Regions from separate parts of the Streptomyces sp. NBC_00466 genome, predicted to be linked through region 3. Evidence: riboswitches for the same ligand, from Rfam matches in the RefSeq annotation. Region 3 holds a riboswitch; each other region holds the start of a gene.
The links. A riboswitch is a leader RNA that binds a small molecule or an ion and turns the genes downstream of it on or off. The one in region 3 is predicted to bind thiamine pyrophosphate.
Positions count from the first base shown of each region.

Region 1: linked by a shared signal. The riboswitch ahead of OG210_RS05330 (thiamine ABC transporter substrate binding subunit) and the one ahead of thiO (glycine oxidase ThiO) in region 3 are both predicted to bind thiamine pyrophosphate.
Region 2: linked by a shared signal. The riboswitch ahead of OG210_RS02090 (cytosine permease) and the one ahead of thiO (glycine oxidase ThiO) in region 3 are both predicted to bind thiamine pyrophosphate.
Region 4: linked by a shared signal. The riboswitch ahead of thiC (phosphomethylpyrimidine synthase ThiC) and the one ahead of thiO (glycine oxidase ThiO) in region 3 are both predicted to bind thiamine pyrophosphate.

Region 1 covers NZ_CP107896.1:1,231,723-1,236,887, forward strand. The annotation lists gene OG210_RS05325 (ABC transporter permease) at 1-901, opposite strand, end outside; gene OG210_RS05330 (thiamine ABC transporter substrate binding subunit) at 997-2,121, opposite strand; TPP riboswitch at 2,194-2,298, opposite strand; gene rlmN (23S rRNA (adenine(2503)-C(2))-methyltransferase RlmN) at 2,348-3,454, opposite strand; gene OG210_RS05340 (histone deacetylase) at 3,559-4,221, opposite strand; gene OG210_RS05345 (phosphatidate cytidylyltransferase) at 4,398-5,165, opposite strand, start outside.
Region 2 covers NZ_CP107896.1:455,215-460,379, reverse strand. The annotation lists gene OG210_RS02105 (nucleobase:cation symporter-2 family protein) at 1-845, shown strand, start outside; gene OG210_RS02100 (chitosanase) at 989-1,753, opposite strand; gene OG210_RS02095 (alpha/beta hydrolase) at 2,159-2,842, shown strand; TPP riboswitch at 2,963-3,057, shown strand; gene OG210_RS02090 (cytosine permease) at 3,050-4,468, shown strand; gene OG210_RS02085 (TIGR03086 family metal-binding protein) at 4,484-5,104, opposite strand.
Region 3 covers NZ_CP107896.1:5,425,518-5,430,682, forward strand. The annotation lists gene OG210_RS24395 (thiazole synthase) at 1-623, opposite strand, end outside; gene thiS (sulfur carrier protein ThiS) at 631-861, opposite strand; gene thiO (glycine oxidase ThiO) at 879-2,081, opposite strand; TPP riboswitch at 2,079-2,191, opposite strand; gene OG210_RS24410 (FAD-dependent oxidoreductase) at 2,325-3,506, shown strand; gene OG210_RS24415 (Rv2175c family DNA-binding protein) at 3,658-4,023, shown strand; gene thiE (thiamine phosphate synthase) at 4,186-4,848, shown strand; gene metF (methylenetetrahydrofolate reductase [NAD(P)H]) at 5,001-5,165, shown strand, end outside.
Region 4 covers NZ_CP107896.1:3,297,221-3,302,385, forward strand. The annotation lists gene OG210_RS14610 (SsgA family sporulation/cell division regulator) at 1-263, shown strand, start outside; gene OG210_RS14615 (YibE/F family protein) at 440-1,834, opposite strand; TPP riboswitch at 1,905-2,031, shown strand; gene thiC (phosphomethylpyrimidine synthase ThiC) at 2,024-3,817, shown strand; gene OG210_RS14625 (tetratricopeptide repeat protein) at 3,930-5,165, opposite strand, start outside.

The DNA of each region.
Region 1 (5,165 bases), 4.2 Mb from region 3:
GCGAACGCGCGACCAGGACCCCGAGGGGCAGCAGTATCAGTACGGCGATCACGGTGATCACCCCGCCGACCAGCGTCCACTGGCCCGCGCCCTGCGGACGGCGCGAGGTCTGCGCCGGGTCCACCAGGCTCAGCGCGGTCTCCCGGCGCCGCACGGTCCAGGCGTGCAGCGCCAGGACCGCTCCGACCGCGGCGAACTGCACCAGCGTCAGCACGGCCGCCGTGGGCAGGTCGAGCAGTTCGGCGGTCTCCCGGTAGATCTCCACCTCGAGCGTGGAGAAGGTGGGTCCGCCGAGGATCTGCACCACGCCGAAGGAGGTGAAGGTGAAGAGGAAGACCATCAGCGAGGCCGCGGCCACGGCGGGCGTCAGCGCGGGCAGGGTCACCCGCCGCCAGGCGGCGAACCGGGAGGCGCCGAGCACCCGGGCGGCCTCCTCCTGGCGCGGGTCGAGCTGCGACCAGAGGCCGCCCACGGTCCGTACGACCACCGCGTAGTTGAAGAAGACGTGCGCGAGCAGGATCGCCCAGACCGTGGTGTCGAGGCGTACGCCCCACAGCTGGTCGAGCAGCCCGCCACGGCCGAGCAGTGCGAGGAAGGCCGTCCCGACGACGACGGTGGGCAGCACGAAGGGCACTGTCGCCACCGCGCGCAGCAGCTGCTTGCACGGGAAATCGAACCGGGCGAATACATACGCGCCCGGGAGCGCGATCAGCAGCGTCAGGCCGGTCGACGCGCACGCCTGCCAGGTGGTGAACCACAGGACGTGCAGGATGTCGGGTTGGCTCAGCACCTCGCCGATCCGCCCGAACTGCCAACTGCCGCCCGCCTTGAGGCCACGGCCGACGATGGCCGCCACCGGGTACGCGAAGAAGACCGCGAAGAAAGCGAAGGGCACGGCCATCAGCGCGAGCCGCACCGCCGTCCGGCGCCGGGCCGCCCCGGCCGCGGACGGCGGCCCGGCCTGTACCGCGGGCGGCGGCCCGGTCCGCGCGGGCGCTACTTCAGGACGATCGAGGACCACGACTTGACCCACTGATCACGGTTCTTGGCGATCGTGCCGGGTGCGACGGTCTCGGGCGCGGTGACCTTCGCGCCGAACTCGGTGAACACCGCGGGCTCCTTCGCGCCCTTGACCACCGGGTCCACGAACATGTTGAGCGGCATGTCCTCCTGGAACTTCTTGCTGATCAGGAAGTCGATCAGGGCCTTGCCGCCCGCCTGGTTCTTCGCGCCGTCCAGCAGCCCGGCGAACTCGATCTGCCGGAAGCAGGTGGAGGTGGCGACGCCGGTCGGGGCGGTCTTGGGCTGCGGCTTGGCGTACAGCACCTCGGCGGGCGGGCTCGACGCGTACGAGACGACGAGCGGCCGGTCGCCCTTGGCCTTCTTGCCGCCGGCCGAGCCGGAGAAGTCGTTGTTGTACGCCTGCTCCCAGCCGTCGTCGACCTTGACGCCGTTGGCCTGGAGCTTCTTCCAGTACGCCTGCCAGCCGTCGTTCCCGTACTTCGCGACCGTGCCGAGCATGAAGCCGAGGCCGGGTGAGGAGGTGGCCACGTTCTCGGTGACCAGCAGGTTCTTGTACTGCGGCTTGATCAGGTCGTCGAAGCTGCGGGGCGGGGCGGTCTTGTGGTCGGCGAAGTACTTCTTGTCGTAGTTGACGCAGAGGTCGCCGCTGTCGATGGGGGTGACCCGGTGCTTCGCCGCGTCGAGCTGTACCCCGGAGTCGACCTGGTCCAGGCCCTTCGCCCGGTACGGCGTGAAGAGGCCGTTGTCGAGCGCTCGGGACAGCAGGGTGTTGTCGACGCCGAAGAAGACGTCGCCGCGCGGGGAGCCCTTGCTGAGGATCTCCTGGTTGAGCGCGGCACCGGCGTCCCCGCTCTTGAGGACGTGGACGGTGTAGCCGGTCTCCTTCGTGAACTCCTTGAGCACGGCGGGAGATGCGGCGAACGAGTCGTGGCTGACCAGCGTCACGACCTTGGAGTTCTTGGCGCCCGAACCGGAGTCGTCGGAACCTCCGCAGGCGGCGAGCGTCGAGACGCCCAGCGCGGCGGCCAGCGCGGTGACGGTCAGCTTCCTGGTGGTCAGCGTTCTGCCGGACGTACGCGCTCGCTTGGTGGTGCTCACTGATTCCTCCTGGGATGGACATCCAGGAAGAGACGCGGCCCTGCCCGCGGGAAAGCGGGCAGGGCTGAACAGCTTGAGTAGAGACCGAACTTCCTACCCGGAATGACCCGGGCAAGGTCCAGAGGGTCTGCGGCATGGCCGCACTCTCAGCGCTGTGGCGCTCCCCTGTCGGAATATGAAAATGTGCGGCCCACGTTACACGGACCCTACCGCTGTGACACGGGCCCTACCGCTCAGCGGCCGCCAGCTGCCCGCACGCTCCGTCGATCTCCTGGCCGCGGGTGTCCCGTACGGTCACGGTGACGCCGTGGGCGGCGATCGCATCGACGAACGCCTTCTCGTCCTCCGGCCGGGACGCGGTCCACTTGGAGCCCGGTGTCGGGTTGAGCGGGATCAGGTTGACATGGACCGGCTTGCCCTTGAGCAGCCGTCCGAGCCGGTCGCCCCGCCAGGCGTGGTCGTTGATGTCGCGGATGAGCGCGTACTCGATGGAGACCCGGCGACCGGACTTCGCGGCGTACTCCCAGGCCGCGTCCAGCACCTCACGGACCTTCCACCGGGTGTTCACCGGCACAAGGGTGTCGCGCAGCTCGTCGTCGGGCGCGTGCAGCGAGACCGCGAGGCGGCACTTGAAGCCCTCGTCGGCGAAGCGCAGCATCGCGGGCACCAGGCCGACCGTGGACACGGTGATCCCACGCTGCGAGAGGCCGAGGCCGTCGGGCTCGGGGTCGGTCAGCCGGCGGATCGAGCCGACCACCCGCTTGTAGTTGGCGAGGGGCTCGCCCATGCCCATGAAGACGATGTTGGAGAGCCGCGCGGGCCCGCCGGGCACCTCGCCGTCGCGCAGGGCGCGCATTCCGTCGACGATCTGGTGGACGATCTCGGCCGTCGACAGATTGCGGTCGAGGCCCGCCTGTCCGGTGGCGCAGAAGGGACAGTTCATGCCGCAGCCGGCCTGCGAGGAGATGCACATCGTCACCCGGTCCGGGTAGCGCATCAGCACGGACTCGACCAGCGTGCCGTCGTGCAGCTTCCAGAGCGTCTTACGGGTGGTGTCGTCGTCACAGCTGATGTGGCGCACGACGCTCATCAGGTCAGGGAGCAGCGCCTCCCGCAGCTTCTCGCGCGAGGCGGCCGGGATGTCGGTCCACTCGGCGGGGTCGTGGGCGTACCGCGCGAAGTAGTGCTGCGACAGCTGCTTGGCGCGGAACGGCTTCTCGCCGGTCCCGGCCACGGCGTCCTTGCGCTCGGCGGGCGTGAGGTCGGCGAGGTGGAGCGGGGGCTTCTTGGCTCCGCGGGGCGCGACGAAAGTGAGTTCTCCGGGCTTAGGCATGGTTCATCCAGTGTCGCAGACACGCAACGGTCCACCGGACCGTCGCCCGGAGGCTGTACGACGGCCCGGCGGAGCTGGTCGTCATGGGGCGGGAGCACGCCTGTTCACTGTCCCATCAGCTCTCTGACCGCTTGCGCTGTCCAGTGGCCTGCCGCCCCGGGCGCCGAGGCCACATAGGCGGCCACCGTGCCCGCGCCCCAGGCACCGGTCTGCAGCAGGCCGGAAGCGATGTAGCGCACATACGCCGGAGACGGTTCAGTGACCGGCAGGTCGCCCACACCCCAGGGGGCGGTAAAGGTGAGCACGGGCAGACCATCCACCTGACCGGCGTGGACGAGCGTCTCGTACCGCCCGCTGCCCAGGCTTGCCACGCCACCGGCGAGCACCTCCGCCAGGTCGAGATCCTTGCCCGGCTCCCTGCCCGTCTCCTGAGCGGCGATATCGGAGAACTGGGACACCGGGACGAGATAGGCACGGGCGAACACCCGCCCCTCACTCCGAGGGTCGTAGAAGGCCCGGCCGCCGCCCCAGACAGGTGACCGGGTCGCGAAGTACAGGACCCCCGGCAGCTCCACCGGGAGAGACCGTCCGGGCAGGGCCCGGTCCCGGCACCCCGGATACTCCGCGCTCGTTCCGGGCAGCCGGCCCCCCTTGATGTAGTACGAGAGCCGGTCCAGGTGCATGTTCGAGCCGTACGAGGCGTACCAGACGTGCGACGGCGACCGGTCATCCGGGCGGCCCGGCTCAAGGGGGTGTGCGGTCGTCATACGCGCCAACGCTCCTGAAGGTGATGGGCAGACACCGGAGGGAGGGCCCGCCGTCCGGTGGACGACGCCCCTCCCTCTGGTGAAGACATAGGTGAAGACGTAGCTGGAGCCGCGGGTGACGACGCAGGCAGGAGACCTGTGCCTCCGGTCTCAGGAGCCAGTCTCAGGAGCCAGTCTCAGGAGCCGACGAACAGCACCATCAGCAGCCAGACGACGGGTGCGGTGGGCAGCAGGGAGTCCAGCCGGTCCATGATCCCGCCGTGGCCCGGCAGCAGCGTTCCCATGTCCTTGATCCCGAGATCCCTCTTGATCATGGACTCGCCCAGATCGCCCAGGGTGGCGGTGGCCGCGACGGCGAGGCCGAGCAGCAGACCCTGCCACCACTGCCCGTCGTCGATCAGGAACTGCATACAGAGGGCGCCCGCCACCATCGCGAAGCTGACCGCTCCGAACAGACCCTCCCTGGTCTTTCCCGGGCTGATGCGCGGTGCGAGCTTGTGCTTGCCGAAGCGCCAGCCGATCGCGTACGCACCCGTGTCGCTGACGACGGTCAGCAGCAGGAACGTGAGCACCCGCCAGGGACCGTCGTCGGCGGTCAGCAGCAGTGCCACGAACGTCGCGAGGAACGGCACGTAGAACGCGGCGAACACACCCGCCGTGACGTCCCTGAGGTAACCGTCGGGCGGCTCGGTCATCCGCCAGACCAGGACGGCGAGCGCCGTGAGCGCCATGGCGATCCAGGCGCCGTCGGCCCCCCGCGCGTACCCGGCGACGACCATGGCGGCGCCGCCCACCGCGAGCGGTACCAGCGGCGCCTTGATGCCCTTACGCTCGCTGAGCCGGGACGTGAGCTCCCAGAGGCCGACGACCACAGCCACCGCGATCACGATGACGAACGCGGCCTTCCAGATGAAGAGGGACGCGGCCACCACCACGCCGAGGCC
Region 2 (5,165 bases), 5.0 Mb from region 3:
TGCGGAAACTGCTCCGCGGTTTCCTCCAGCAGATCGCCATCCTGCTGGGTCTGGTGATCGGTACGGTCGCCGCCATACCGATGGGCATGACCAGCTTCGACGCGATGCGCAACGCCGACCCGGTCGGGTTCCCGACGCCCTTCCACTTCGGCGCCCCGCAGTTCGAGATCTCCGCGATCATCTCGATGTGCATCGTGATGCTCGTCTGTATGACCGAGTCGACCGCCGACATGCTGGCGCTCGGCAAGGTGGTGGGCCGGCCCGCCGACGAGCGGACCATCGAGGGCGGACTGCGCGCCGACACCGTCTCCAGCCTGATCAGCCCGTTCTTCAACAGCTTCATGGCGAGCGCCTTCGCACAGAACATCGGCCTGGTGGCGATGACCAAGGTGCGCAGCCGGTACGTCGTGGCGACCGGCGGCGGGATCCTGATCCTGCTCGGCCTCTGTCCGATGGCCGCGGCCGCGATCGCGCTCGTGCCGCTGCCGGTGCTGGGCGGTGCCGGGATCGTGCTCTTCGGCTCGGTCGCCGCGAGCGGTGTCCAGACCCTGGCGGGCGCGGCCATGGAGAAGGGCGAGAACGCCCTGATCGTCGCCACCTCGCTGGGTATCGGGCTGATCCCGATCGCGGCGCCGGACTTCTACCACTCGTTCCCGAAGAACGTGCTGGTGGTGCTCGACTCGGGCATCTCCACCGGGTGTGTGGTGGCCATCGTGCTCAACCTGGCCTTCAACCACCTGGGGCGCAGGAAGGGCGCCGGGTCCACGGAGGATGCCGACGGGCCGGCCGGCGAGGACAACGCGACGCACCAGGCCGTGGCCAAGGCGGCAGCCGCACTCCACTGACAGTGCTGTGACCGACAATGCTGTGACTGACCGTGGCATGACATACGGGGCGCGGACCGCACCACTGGTGCGGAACGCGCCCCGCAGGTGTGCGCGGACCGCAGGACCATCGGCGTCCGGTCCCTCCGGTACCCGCGGACCGGTCAGCTGATGCTGTACGGGTCCCCGTAGACCTTCCACTTGAGCGGCGTGTGCAGGTCGAGATTGCCGTTCTTCAGGAAGACGCGCTGTTCGGTGTCGACCCGGCTGGTGTCACTGTGGGCCTCCTCCTGCTGCATCGCCCACACGCGGGCGTCGAGGAAGGCGTTGAGATACGTGGTCTCGTTGCCTCCCTGGGCCGGGGTCTTGGCCTTGGCCAGCGCCCTCTTGCGGATGGAGCTGAAGCTGGTCTTGTCGTCGCCGTCACCGTGCATGACGATGGCGTCGTAGTACGCGAACTGGCCCAGGACCCCGATGCCGTCCGTCTTGCCCTGCTTGACCGCCGGGTTGAAGTAGACCCGGTCGCGCTCGTCGTTCTGCGCGGTCTGGAACTTGGTGTCCTTGGCCGCGGTTTTCCACGCGCTCTCGAAGGCCGAGCCGAGGCCCGAGTGCGAGTCGCTGCCGTTGACCTTCTCCAGGGCGGGGAGGTACTTGGCGAGCGGGTTGCCCGGCTCCCGGTCGGTGTACAGCTTCACCAGGTCCAGCATGTCGCCGGTGCCCGAGCAGAACCCGATGATGCCGGCGGTGTAGCCGCGACCGTCTCCTATGTCCTCGATGTACTTGTACTGGGCCTTCCAGTCCAGCGAGGAGTTCTCGGCACTGGAGACCAGCTGCATGGCGATCTCCTTCTTCGCCGGGTCGTCGAGTCCGGTCGCGGAGACGGCGCGGTGTGCGCTCTGCGCCGTGCCGTGCTGTGTGCTGTGCTGCATGCTGCGCAAACTCACGTGGTCCGCAGGGGCGTTGGCCGCGTACGCGGTGGCCGGTACGGCCACCAGGGCCAGCCCGAGCACGGTGCGCGTGATGATCCTCTTGCTGCGTCCAGCGGTGGTGCGGTGGGGGGCTTTCACCGGTCCTCCAAGGGGAGTTCGAGCGTCGGTGTTCTGTTAGGAAGCTTTCCTATCAGCTGCCCAAGAGGCCGTACACCCCCCGGGGAGAAAGGAGTTGAGCGAATTGGGCGCGCCCTCGATCATTCCCGATCGCTGACTCGCTGGGTTGAGTCGGGATGGCTGAGAGTTCTATGGCCTATTTTGCCCGAATGTGACTCCATGTCGCCGGGTGACACCCGTGCGCCACGGCGGCGGAGGTACCGGCCCGCGCGCGGTAGCGTCTGCGGTATGGACGATCACTCAGTAGTCGATGTCGGCGACGTACGGCTCGCGTACCGCACCTGGGGCGACCCCTTCGGCGCGCCGGTGGTGCTGCTGCACGGTCTCGGCGGCTCATCCGCGACCTGGGAGGAGACCGGCCGGGCACTCGGCAACGAGTGGCGGGTGTACGCCCTCGACCTGCGGGGACACGGGGAGAGCGACTGGCCGGACGAGTACTCGTTCGAGCTCATGCGCGACGACGTGCTGGGCTTCCTGGACGAACTGGAACTGGACCGGGTCGGTGTCGTCGGCCACTCCATGGGCGGCGTCGTCGCCTATCTGCTCGCCCAGGAGCACGCGGACCGGGTGGAACGGCTCGTCCTGGAGGAGGCCCCGCCCCCGTACCCCAGGGAGGCGGCCGAACCGGAGCGCCCCGAAGCGCCGGTCGACTACGACTGGAACGTGGTGCTCGCCATCAAGAACGAGCTCCGGGATCCTCCTCCCGAGTGGGCCGAGCGGCTCGGCGAGATCGTCGCCCCGACACTGATCGTGGCCGGCGGCCCCGACAGCTCCATGTCGCAGGAGCGGATTCCCGACATGGCGGCGGGGATCCCCGACTCCCGGACGATCACGATCCCGGTCGGCCACACCGTGCACGCCCTGGAGCCCGGACAGTTCTCGGCCGCGGTCAGCGACTTCTTCACCAGCTGAGCGGCCGGGCGCGGCTGTTCGGCCCGGTGACCACTGAGACCCGGCACCCGTCGGGGCCGCCCTCCGCAGCCACGCACCCTCTCCATGGACAGCGTGACGCTGCCCGTTAGTCTTGCAGTCGTACCGGACACGGGGTGCCCCGCCCAGGGGCTGAGATCACACCCGCCGAACCTGAACCAGTTAGTACTGGCGGAGGGATGTCGCTCAATGTCATTGCCACCTGCTCCCAGCAGCACGGCCACAGGCCCTCGGTCCGTCTTCGACGGCCGGATGCCCGCCGAGCCCGGCGACCTGCGGATCGAGGCCCGCGGGATCGCGCCGGTGCCCGGGCAGCACCGCTACGGCGGCCCCGGCCGGCTTTTCACCGTGTGGTTCGCCCCGAATCTCACCATGACCGGCGTGTTCACCGGAACCGTCGGTATCGCGCTCGGTCTGGACCTGCCCACCGCCCTGTTGGCCGTTGTGCTGGGCACCTTGATCGGCGCTGTTCCCACCGCGTACCTCGGAACCTGGGGCAGCCGCACCGGGGCAGGCCAGCTGCCGTTGGCCCGGCTCGCGTTCGGCCGGTCCGTCACGGTGCCCGGCCTGCTGCAATGGCTGTCGTCGGTGGCCTGGGACGCGCTCATCGGGCTGTTCGGCGGGGACGCGCTGGCCCGGCTCTGCGGCTGGCCGTTCTGGCTGGGTGTGCTGGTGATGATGGTGGGACAAGGGTCACTCGGAGTGCTGGGCTACGAAGCGATCCACCGGCTGCAGAAGCTGATGACCTTCGTGCTCGCCGCCGCTTTCGTCGCCCTGGCCTTCAGGCTCCCGGACAGCGTCCACCCCGCGGCCGCCGGCAGTGCCCACGGCGCCGACCGCGTCGGCGCGTTCGTACTGACCAGTACCATCGCCCTGAGTCTGGCGCTGTCGTGGGCTCCGTACGCCAGCGACTTCAGCCGCTACCTGCCGCAGGACACCTCCCGGCCGCGTATGTTCTGGTACACGCTCCTCGGCGTCAGCGTCTCCTTCGTGGCCGTCCAGGCACTCGGGTTGTGGGGGGCCACCGTCTTCACCGACCAGACCGCCCGGGGCGTCGACAGGCTGCTGGGCGGCGGCCTGCTCGGCGCGGTGGGGCTGCTGGCCGTGGCGCTGGCCGCTCTGTGCAGCAATGCCATGAACGACTACAGCGGCTCGCTGGCTCTGCAGACCATCGGTCTGCGCGTCCCGCGTCCGTTCGCGGCCGCTCTCGCCGCCGTACTCGGTTTCCCGCTGGTGCTGTGGATGCATGCCGCCGACACCGCCGCGCGCTTCCAGAACGTACTGCTCTTCGTCGGCTACTGGATCCCCGGCTTCGTCGCCGTCGTCGCTGTCGACTGGTTCGCACGGGCTCGCGCGGGCGAACCGGTCGATCCCACAGCGGAGAGCGTCCGCTCGCGGTCCGGCAGGCCCGCTCTGGTGGCATTCTGCGCGGCCTTCGCCGCAGCGGTTCCGTTCATGAACACGGGCCTCTACACAGGCCCGGTGGCTGCGGCACTGCACGGCGCCGACCTGGCCTACTACGCGGCCTTCCTCACCGCGCTCGCCGTCTACGCACCCCTCAGGCTGCGCCGCAGCAGGACCACCCTGCCGGACGCGAGCCCGGCCTGATCCGAACGGAAGACCCTAAGGCTTCCAGTCCGGGCTGCGCCCGCTGAGGCCGATCACCCGGTCCAGGAACGGCGCGTCCTGCGGCACCTCGACCGCCGGGCCGAAGGCAGGCTCGCGCGCCGGGCTGTCCGCCGGAGCGAGCAGTGCGTACGAGACGCCGAGGCTCGCCGGATCGGGTGCGTACCGCTGACCGGTCGCGCGGGCCAGGTCCCAGCCGTGCACGACCAGCTCGTTCAGTGCGATCCGTCCGGCGACCGTGGCGGGGAAGGTGAATCCGCCCGCCCTGGTGTCGCCCTCCCACGCGGCGGGGGAGTGCCAGGCCACGATCAGCTCCTCCAACTGCCGGGGCAGCGCCGTCCGCCAGTCCGCGGCGAGTTCGGGGCCGGCGCCGGTGCCCGGGGCCGTGTCGGTGTGCGGCCCGAATTCCTTCCCTGCCGCCGAGTGGAACGCCACCGTCAGTCCGGAGATGTGGGCGAGCAGGTCCCGGACCGCGAAGTCCGGGCAGGGTGTGGGATCACCCAGCTGTGCGTCGCTGACGGCGTCGGCGAGCTTCGCCATGTACCGCGCCGGGGGCTCCAGATCGGGCAGAGCGCTGTCGGGTTCCTTGGGTGCATCGGTGTGCGTATCCGTGTCCATACCCTTCAGACCGGACCCGTTACGAGAACTCATCGGTCGGCGGAGAATCCCTTGGACTCAC
Region 3 (5,165 bases):
GATGCCAGCATCACGGCCGCGCACCCGAGCTCCATCGCCAGCGCCGCGTCCGATGCCGTACCGGCCCCCGCGTCGAGGATCACCGGCACTCCGGCCCGCTCCACGATCAGCTGGAAGTTGTGCGGGTTGCGGATGCCGAGCCCCGAGCCGATGGGGGAGCCGAGAGGCATGATCGCCGCACAGCCCGCCTCCTCCAGACGCCGGGCCAGCACCGGATCGTCGTTGGTGTAGGGGAGGACCGTGAAGCCGTCGTCGACCAGTGTCTCGGCGGCGTCGAGCAGCTCCACCGGGTCGGGCAGCAGAGTGTGCTCGTCCGCCACGACCTCCAGTTTGATCCAGTTGGTGCCCAGCGCCTCGCGGGCCAGGCGGGCGGTCAGGACGGCCTCGCCCGCCGTGAAGCAGCCGGCGGTGTTCGGCAGCACCTTGATGGCGAGCCTGTCGAGCACCGAGAGGACCGAGCCCTGCACGGTGGGATCGAGGCGCCGCATCGCGACCGTCGTGAGCTCGGTGCCCGACTCGACCAGGGACCTCTCCAGCACATCGAGGCTCGGCGCACCGCCGGTCCCCATGATCAGCCGGGAGGAGAAGACGGTGTCCGCGATGGTGAGGGAATCGTCTGCCATGTCCGGGTCAGCCTCCTTGGACTGCGGTGAGGATCTCGACGCGGTCGCCGTCGCCGAGCGGGGTGCGGGACCAGAGGCCGCGCGGTACGACGGTCTCGTTGACCGCGGCGGCGACCCCCGACGGAGCGCTGGTGAGGCCGGTGACCAGCACATCGAGGGTGGTGCCCGGCGCGATGGTGCGGGGCTCGCCGTTGACGGACACCCCGACCGGCGGGGCAGCCGCGGGCGGCACGTTCATGGGAGTGGGCGGCACGTTCATGCGGGCTGTTCCTGTCCTACGGGGGAGAAGCGCCGGGGCGTGAAGGCGCGGGCCTCGGCGGGCAGCTCCCCGGTGGTGAGCAGTTCGGCCATCACATCGCCGGTGACGGGGGTGAGCAGTACGCCGTTGCGGTAGTGGCCGGTGGCCAGCAGGAGGCCGGGCAGCGCGGTCGGGCCGAGCAGCGGCGCGTTGTCGGGCGACGCGGGACGCAGCCCCGCGCGTGTCTCGGTGAGCGGGAGTTCGGTGATGCCGGGCACCAGCTCATGAGCGTCGCGGAGCAGTTCGTACACCCCGCCCGCGGTGACCGTGGTGTCCCAGCCCAGCTCCTCGCTGGTCGCGCCGATCACGAGTTCGCCGTTCTCACGCGGGACCAGATAGAGGTGGCTGCCCCGGACGACCGCGCGGACGGTCCGGCTGAGGAACGGCGCGTACACACGCGGCACCGTCAGCCGGAGTACCTGCCCCTTGACCGGGCGTACGGGTGGAAGCACCGCGTCCGGTACGCCCGCGAGCTGCCCGCTGCGGCTGCCGGCCGCCAGCACCACCTGGCCGGCGCCGAGCGCGACGCCGTCGGCCAGCACCACACCGGTGGCCCGGCCGCGTTCCACCGTCAGACGCTCGGCCCAGCCGCGGTGAAAGATGACCCCGGCCCGCTCGCACGCGGTGACCAGCGCCTTCGCCAGCCGTCGTGGGTCGACCTGGTGGTCGCCGTCCACCCGCAGCCCGCCGCGCACGCCCGGCGCGAGCATCGGTTCGAGGCGCCTGCACTCGCGCCCCGTCAGCCACTCGGACTCCAGACCCGAGCGGCGCTGGAGTGCGTGCAGCTCCCGCAGATGCTCCCGGTCGTCGAGGTCGAGCGCCACGGCGAGGGTGCCGCAGGCGCGGTAGCCGAGATCCTGCCCCGACGCCTCCTCCAGCTCCGCGGCGAAATCCGGATAGCGGCGCGCGGACTCCAGGTTCAGACCGAGCAGGACCTGCTCGCCGTAATGGAGTTCCGTGACGGCGGCCAGCATGCCGGCCGCGACCTGCGCGGCCCCGCCGCCCGGCTGCGGGTCGGCGACGGCGGTGCGCAGTCCGCGCTGCGCCGACCGCCAGGCGATGACGAGACCGATGATCCCGCCCCCGACGACCAGTACGTCCGACAGCGCGTCCGAGGTGTCGGCGCGGTGCGCGTGATGGTTGGCATGGTGTGCGTGCATGGGCGTCCAGCCCCTCCCTTCGCCGGCATGACCCGGATCAGGTTCGTACGGTCGGAGGCCGTCCAGCCTCCCTCTCAGCCCGGTACGCCCGGACTCCCGCGAGTGGTTCAGCGTGGCCAGCCTAACCCCGGCCCCCGCCGCCCCGTAAGGCGTCCCCGGACGGCCCCCTGTTCTGACGGTGTGTCAGCTGTTTAAGGTGATCGGGTGAGCGAGCCGAGGAACGTCGTCATCGCCGGTGCGGGCATGGCCGGAGTGCAGACCGCTGTCGCCCTGCGGGACCAGGGCTTCACCGGACCCGTCACGCTGATCGGTGAGGAGCCTCACCAGCCGTACGACAGACCGCCGCTGTCCAAGGCCGTGCTGCTCGGCAAGGCCGAGGGCTCCGCCTTCGACGTCGACTTCGGCGCGCTCGGGGTCGAGTTGCTGCTGGGGTGCGAGGTGACCGGTGTACGCCCGCACGACCGGGAACTGGACACCGCGCGCGGCCCTGTCCCGTACGGGGCACTGGTCGTCGCAACCGGTGCCAGTCCGGTCACGCTGCCCGGCAGCGAGGGGGTCCCCGACGTCCATCTGCTGCGCACGCTCGACGACGCGGGGCGGCTGCGGGCCGTCCTCGCCGACCGGCGGGACGTCGTGGTGGTCGGCGCGGGCTGGATCGGCGCCGAGTTCGCCACGGCGGCCCGCGAGGCGGGGTGCGCGGTGACGGTCGTGGAGGCGGCCGGGCGGCCCCTCGTCGGGGCGCTGCCGGCCGAGATCGCGGCGCCCATGGCCGGCTGGTACGCCGACAGCGGGGCCGAACTCATCACCCACGCACGCGTGGCCCGCGTCGAGCCGGGCGCCGTGGTCCTGGAATCCGGGCGGCGGCTGCCGGCCGGGGCCGTCCTCGTCGGCATCGGCGCCAGGCCCGCGACCGGCTGGCTGGCCGGCTCCGGCATCGCGCTGGGCGCCGACGGCTCGGTCACGGCCGACGAGCGGCTGCGTACCTCGGTCGCCGATGTGTACGCGGTCGGCGACTGCGCGTCCTTCCCCTCCCGCAGGTACGGCGAGCGGCTGCTGGTCCACCACTGGGACAACGCCCTCCAGGGCCCGCGCACGGTCGCGGCGGACGTGATCGGCGAGACGCCGCAGATCTACGACCCGGTGCCGTACTTCTGGTCCGAGCAGTTCGGCCGTTTCGTGCAGTACGCGGGCCACCACGCGGCCGCCGACACGCTGATCCGGCGCGGCGACCCGTCGGGTCCGGCCTGGTCGGTGTGCTGGCTGAGGGAGGAGCGGCTGGTCGCGGTACTCGCCGTCGGCAGGCCCCGGGACCTGGCCCAGGGCCGGAAGCTCATCGAGTCGGGGGCCCCGGTGGACCCGGCCCGCGCCGCTGATCCGGCCGTGCCGCTCAAGTCGGCGGTCCGCCCGGAGGAGAGCCGGCTGTGAACGGGCGCCGGCTGTGAACGGGCGCCGGCCGTGAACGGGTGTCGGCCCGGGTACGCGAGCGGCCGTGAACGTGCGTCGGCCCGGGTGCGCGTCGGCCCTGAAGGGCTGAGTCCGGGTATCGGCTGTCAGTGCGGGATGGCAGGCTTGTCCCGTGACCGAGATTGACGCAAAAACCGATGCTCTCATCCCCGCCTGGCTGCACCTCCCCGATATCGCCGAGATGTTCGACGTCGAGGTGACCCGCGTACGCCAGCTGGTCAAGGACGGCAAGCTGATCGCCGTACGCCGTGGTGAGAACAGGGCGCTCCAGGTGCCCGCCGCCTTCATCGACGGCACCAAAGTGGTCAAGGGCCTCTCCGGGACCCTGACGCTCCTGCGGGACGACGGCTTCAGCGACGAGGAGATGCTGGAGTGGCTCTTCACCCCCGACGAGACCCTGCCCGGCACGCCCGCGCAGGCGTTGAGCGAGAATCGCGGGACGGAGGTGAAGCGCCGGGCCCAGGCGCTCGCCCTCTGAGCAGAGTGTGATCACCTCGCGGTGTACGGACCGGGCCCGCCCCCGGCCGTACACCGCGGTCCAACGCTGTCCGGCTGCCCAGCCGTCCAACGGCCCGGCAGTCCGTCGCCGTCCGGCCGTCCGTCGCCGTCAGTCCGTCGTCGTCCATGGGGGGAACGCCCGATGTCCACCGCACCCGCACCGCTGTCCGATGCCCGCCTGTACCTCTGCACGGACGCGCGCAGGCGCCAGGGCGACCTGCCCGAGTTCCTGGACGCCGTCCTGGCCAGTGGCGTGGACATCGTCCAGCTCCGGGACAAGGGCATGGAGGCGGCCGAGGAGCTCGACCACCTCCAGGTCTTCGCCGACGCCTGCCGCAGGCACGGCAAGCTGCTCGCGGTGAACGACCGGGCGGATGTCGCGCATGCCATCGCGTCCGACGTGCTGCACCTGGGCCAGGGAGACCTGCCGGTCCCCGCGGCCCGTGCGCTGCTCGGCCCCGACGTGCTCATCGGCCGCTCGACACACGCCGAGTCCGAGGTGGACGCGGCCGCCGCCGAGCCGGGCGTGGACTACTTCTGCACCGGCCCCTGCTGGCCCACCCCGACCAAGCCGGGGCGGCACGCACCGGGGCTCGGCCTCGTGCGGTACGCGGCGGCGCTCACCACCTCGCGCCCCTGGTTCGCGATCGGCGGGATCGACGCGGGCAACCTGGACGAGGTGCTGGACGCGGGAGCGCGCCGCGTCGTGGTCGTCCGCGCGATCACCGAGGCGGACGACCCGGCCGCTGCCGCCGCCGCTCTGGCGGCCCGGGTCCGGGCCCGCGCCGGGCAGGAAGTCCGGTAGGGAAGCCGGCAGGCCGGTAGGGGAGCCGGCAGGGGGGAGGCCGACTGGGTGGCCGACTGGGAAGTGTCCGATGGGTGGACAAGTATCCCGCAAATCGGACATATGGTTCCGGTGTGGTTGGGGGACCGGCAAGCCCTGACTAATCTGCCCGTATGGCCTTCGGCACCTCATCCACCAGAACCGACCACGCCCCCACCGTGCGTGACCTGCTCGCGACCGGCAGGACGCTGTACTCCTTCGAGTTCTGGGCGCCCAAGACCGAGAAGGGCGAGCGGAACCTCTGGAACGCGCTGCGCCGTGTCGAGGCGGTGGCACCC
Region 4 (5,165 bases), 2.1 Mb from region 3:
TTCTCGACGGGATCAACGCCCCCACGGGGGACGGCGATGTGCACATCGCGCCCAGTGATCCGGCAGGGCTGTCCGCCGTCCATCTGCGCCTCCAGGTCGGGGCGGACCGCGCGCTGTTCCGGGCGGGCAGCGCCCCGTTGGTCGCCTTCCTGGACCGCACCGACAAGATCGTCCCGCTCGGCGAGGAGCGCAGTCTGGGCGACTTCGACGGGCATCTGGAGGCAGCTCTCGGCCGGATCCTCGCGGAGGAGAACGCGGGCTGAGGGGCGAGACCTGAGGCCCGGGAACTGAGGCCCGAGGCTGGGTCTGCGAACTGGGTCTGCGAACTGGGTCTGCGAACTGGGCCTGCGAACTGGGCCTGCGAACTGGGCCTGCGAACTGAAACCTGAGCGCTGAGGCCTGAGCGCTGAGGCCTGACCGAGCGCGGAGAGCCGACGGCTCAGTGCTTGCGACGGCGGCCCCCGCCGCCCCGCGCGAGGCCCCCTCCGGAGAGCGCCCAGCCCGTCCCGCGGCCCGGACGGTCGGTCCCGTGGCGGTCGGTCCCGTGGCGGTCGGTCCCTTGGCCCGGACGGTCGGCCGAGACCACGAGTGCGGCGAGCGCCGTGGTCACCGGCACCGAGGCGACCAGCCCGATCGAGCCCACCAGGGTCCGTACGATCTCCTCCGCGACCAGCTCGGAGTTGGCCACCGTCCCCACACTGCTCTGTGCGATGGAGAAGAGCAGCAGCAAGGGCAGCGCCGCACCCGCGTAGGCCAGGACGAGCGTGTTGACGACGGACGCGATGTGGTCGCGGCCGATCCTGATGCCTGCCCGGTAGAGCCCGCGGGCCCCCATTGTGGGATCGGCCTGGTGCAGTTCCCAGACGGCTGAGGTCTGCGTGACCGTCACGTCGTCCAGCACCCCGAGCGATCCGATGATGACGCTCGCCAGCAGCAGCCCGCTCATGTCGATGTGCGGGTAGAGGCCGTGGATCAGACCGGTGCTGTCGTCGGTATTGCCCGTCAGGCTCGCCCAGCCGATGAAGAGCGAACCGAGCAGCCCGATCAGCATCAGCGAGATCAGCGTGCCGATGACGGCCACCGAGGTCCGCGCGGTCAGGCCGTGGCAGGTGTAGAGCGCGATCAGCATGATGGCGCTCGCCCCGATCACCGCCACGACCAGCGGATTCGACCCGTGCAGGATCGCCGGCAGGATGAACAGCGTCAGCACGGCGAAACTGACGGCCAGCGCGACCAGTGCCATCAGCCCGCGCAGCCGGCCCACGGCGACCACCACCAGCGCGAAGATTCCGGCGAGCAGCACCATCGGGAACTTCCGGTCCACGTCGGACACCGAGTACTGCAGGTCACGAGGTGCGTCGGGGGCGTACGCCACGATCACGCCCTGTCCCCGGTGCAACTGGCGCGGGGAGTCCGGCTGGACGATCTCGGTGAAGGTGCGGCCTTTGTCCTTGCCGCTCGTCACCTCGATCTTCGCCTTCTTGCACGGGGTGCCCTGCGGGGACGCACCGGCGCCGGACTGCGGTTCCGGAGTGCCCCCGGCCGCGCTCCCGCCGGCCGTCGACGACTGACTCGCGTGCACGTCCTGGCAGTTGACCGGAGTGAGCTCCGCCACATTGCCCTGCTGCGTCTGCCGGTCGAACCCGACACCGCTGCGGGCATGGTGCGGCGCACCGCCCGGCCAGAAGACCGCGAGACCGACAACAACCGCCGCCGCGAAGGGAATCAGCACCGCCGCGATGACCTTGCGCAGATGCTTGGACACAGGCGCGGCGGGGCCGTGGCTGTGCGTGTGGCCGTGCCCGCCGGGAGGTGGTTCGGGGAGTGGGGTCACCGCCCGATCATCGCAAGAACGAGGAGGCCCTCTGTTCAGTGCGCGGCGAATGGCGTTAGCGTGGGGGCACCTTTGCACACGCGGGAGCTCGGAGCACCGGGCTGAGAGGGCGCTGACCAGCAGACTGCTGTGAGCTGCGCCGACCGCCGAACCTGTTACCGGGTAATGCCGGCGTAGGGAGTAGGTCTCATGACCACAGTGGATGCACGCACGCCTGCCACCGACCAGGACGAGCGCAAGCCGGGCTGGCACAAGGGATACGTAGCGGGCCCGGAGGGCTCGCGCGCGGATCTCAGGGTGCCCGTCAGGCAGGTGCACCTCACCAATGGGCAGGACGTGACGCTGTACGACACGTCAGGCCCGTACACCGATCCCACCGTCGAGACCGATGTACGGCGTGGGCTCGCCCCGCTCCGGGAGAACTGGATCATCGGTCGCGGCGACACCGAGGAGTACACGGGCCGCCCGGCCCGTCCCGAGGACGACGGGATCAAGCACACATCGCCGCGCGGGGGACTCCGTAACCTCGACGCGGTCTTCCCCGGCCGTCCCCGCCAGCCCAGAAGGGGGCGCGAGGGGCGCGCGGTGAGCCAGCTCGCGTACGCCGTGCGCGGGGAGATCACCCCGGAGATGGAGTACGTCGCGATCCGGGAGAACGTCTCCCCCGAGGTCGTACGGGAGGAGATCGCCGCGGGCCGGGCGGTCCTGCCGGCCAACGTCAACCACCCGGAGATCGAGCCGATGATCATCGGCAAGCGGTTCCTGGTGAAGGTCAACGCCAACATCGGTAATTCCGCCGTCACTTCCTCCATCGAGGAGGAGGTGGACAAGATGACCTGGGCCACCAAGTGGGGCGCGGACACGGTCATGGACCTGTCCACCGGGCGCAATATCCACACCACCCGCGAGTGGGTGCTGCGCAACTCCCCCGTCCCGATCGGCACGGTCCCGCTCTACCAGGCCCTGGAGAAGGTTGACGGCCAGGCCGAGGAGCTGACCTGGGAGATCTACAAGGACACGGTCATCGAGCAGGCCGAACAGGGCGTCGACTACATGACGGTGCACGCGGGGGTGCTGCTGCGGTACGTGCCGCTCACCGCACGCCGCAAGACCGGGATCGTCTCGCGCGGCGGTTCGATCATGGCCGCCTGGTGCCTGGCGCACCACAAGGAGTCGTTCCTGTACGAGAACTTCGAGGAGCTGTCGGACATTCTGGCCTCCTACGACGTCACCTACTCGCTGGGTGACGGGCTGCGGCCGGGGTCGATCGCGGACGCCAACGACGAAGCGCAGTTCGCGGAGTTGCGCACCCTCGGGGAACTCAACACGGTCGCCAAACGTCATGGTGTACAGACGATGATCGAAGGTCCCGGTCACGTCCCGATGCACAAGATCAAGGAGAACATCGACCTCCAGCAGGAAATCTGCGAGGAGGCCCCCTTCTATACGCTCGGCCCGCTCACCACGGACGTGGCCCCGGCGTATGACCACATCACCTCCGGCATCGGGGCGGCGATGATCGCCTGGTGGGGCACGGCCATGCTCTGCTACGTCACGCCCAAGGAGCACCTGGGGCTGCCCAACCGGGACGACGTGAAGACCGGCGTGATCACGTACAAGATCGCGGCCCATGCGGCGGATCTGGCCAAGGGGCACCAGGACGCGCAGAAGTGGGACGACGCGCTCTCGGACGCACGCTTCGAGTTCCGCTGGGAGGACCAGTTCAATCTGGCTCTCGACCCCGACACGGCAAGGGAGTTCCATGACGAGACGCTGCCGGCCGAGCCGGCCAAGACCGCGCATTTCTGTTCCATGTGCGGGCCGAAGTTCTGCTCGATGAAGATTAGTAAAAGCATCACAGAGCAATTCGCCCCTGACCTGCACTCTTCCGCTTCGGACGACGAGATTGAAGCGGGGATGTTGGAGAAGTCCAAGGAGTTCGCAGCGAGCGGTAACCGGGTGTACCTGCCGCTGGCGGACTAGCACAAGTAGGGCTACTCGCCTGTTCTGCCCGAAGCGCCCCGGCACTCTTGCTTGCCGGGGCGCCGTCTTCAAACCAGGAGACGGGACGGGCCCGAGCCATTTATGCGGCTGGTCAGAACGGAAGCTCTGGCGTGCTCGCGCCACGTGTGATGGTCAAGATCCGTTCGTGGAAGTCGCGCGTGGACGCCTCCCGGGGGAAGCGGGCGCGGAGTTCCTTGTCCAGCTCGTTGGCGACCAAGAGAAGGGAGGGGAGAGACTTCCGGTCGGCGAGTAGAGCCGCAGTGCCCATGCCTACGGCTTCTTCGATCTCGCCGGTCCGGGCGGCGGCGACTCCGAGTGTGAGTCGGGCTTCTGCGGCACGCATGGGGGAGATCTCGGTTCCGTCGGGGCCGGTGCTCATCCGGATTACCGACCGGGCGTGGACGGCAGCGCGCTCGTCGTCTCCGAGTAGCCGATAGGCGTCCATCTCGTAGAAGTCCCACTTGTCCGGGTCGATGATGAAGTGGTGTTCGGGGTGATCAGGACGGGCGAGGCGGTCCAGTCGGGCGCGCCCGGCGTCCAAGGAGTCGCGGACCATTCGGGCGTCTCCCATCCGGGCGGCGGCGCGAGCCTTGTGCGCGTACAGCTGCACGCCGACGGAGTGTGTCTGATCGGCGACGTGCCCGGCCTCCACTGCGTTGAGCATGTCCTGCCATCGGCTCTGCGTGAGGGCGAACCATGCCTCGATCTCCCACGCCCACGCTTTGATCTCGCCGTGCCCGGCTTCTTCGCCGATCCGGAGCGCGGCGGCCTTGCTGAGGTTGGCGGCCTCCCGCTGGCCCCGGTCGTACTGGACACAAGCGTTGAGCAGGAACAGCCATCCGGCGTCAACGAGTAGTTCCCGGTGCTGGCGCAGCGTCATCCGGCTCTCAAGCTGCTTGGTGACGAACTGCAAGCCGTTCCGCGTGCGCTGGTGCAGGTAGTCGGCATCGGCGTACGGGTAGGCGCGGGCCAACTGGTCGATGCCCTGCTCAATCGACTCCAGGGCGGCGCTGTTGATGCTGGACATTTCCGTTCGCCGCAGTAGCTCGGCTATGTCCCACAGTCCCGCACCCCCCTCAGCGAGCAAGGTGCTCGGGTCCTCTGGCTGGGCCGTGTTCGCCCTTCGCTCCAACTCCCACGGCCGTGGGGAGAGACCAGCGAGGTGGCCGGGAATGCGTAGCCCGTCCACCACTTCAAGGATCTTGTGGTACTGCGTGATCCGGGGCCGAACGCCCTTGCCCTCGGTCTCGTCCTTGGCCATCTTGCCGATGTGCTCGCGCTTGTAGCTGACGGCCTCGGCGATCTTGGCGTAGCTGATCTTGCCGTG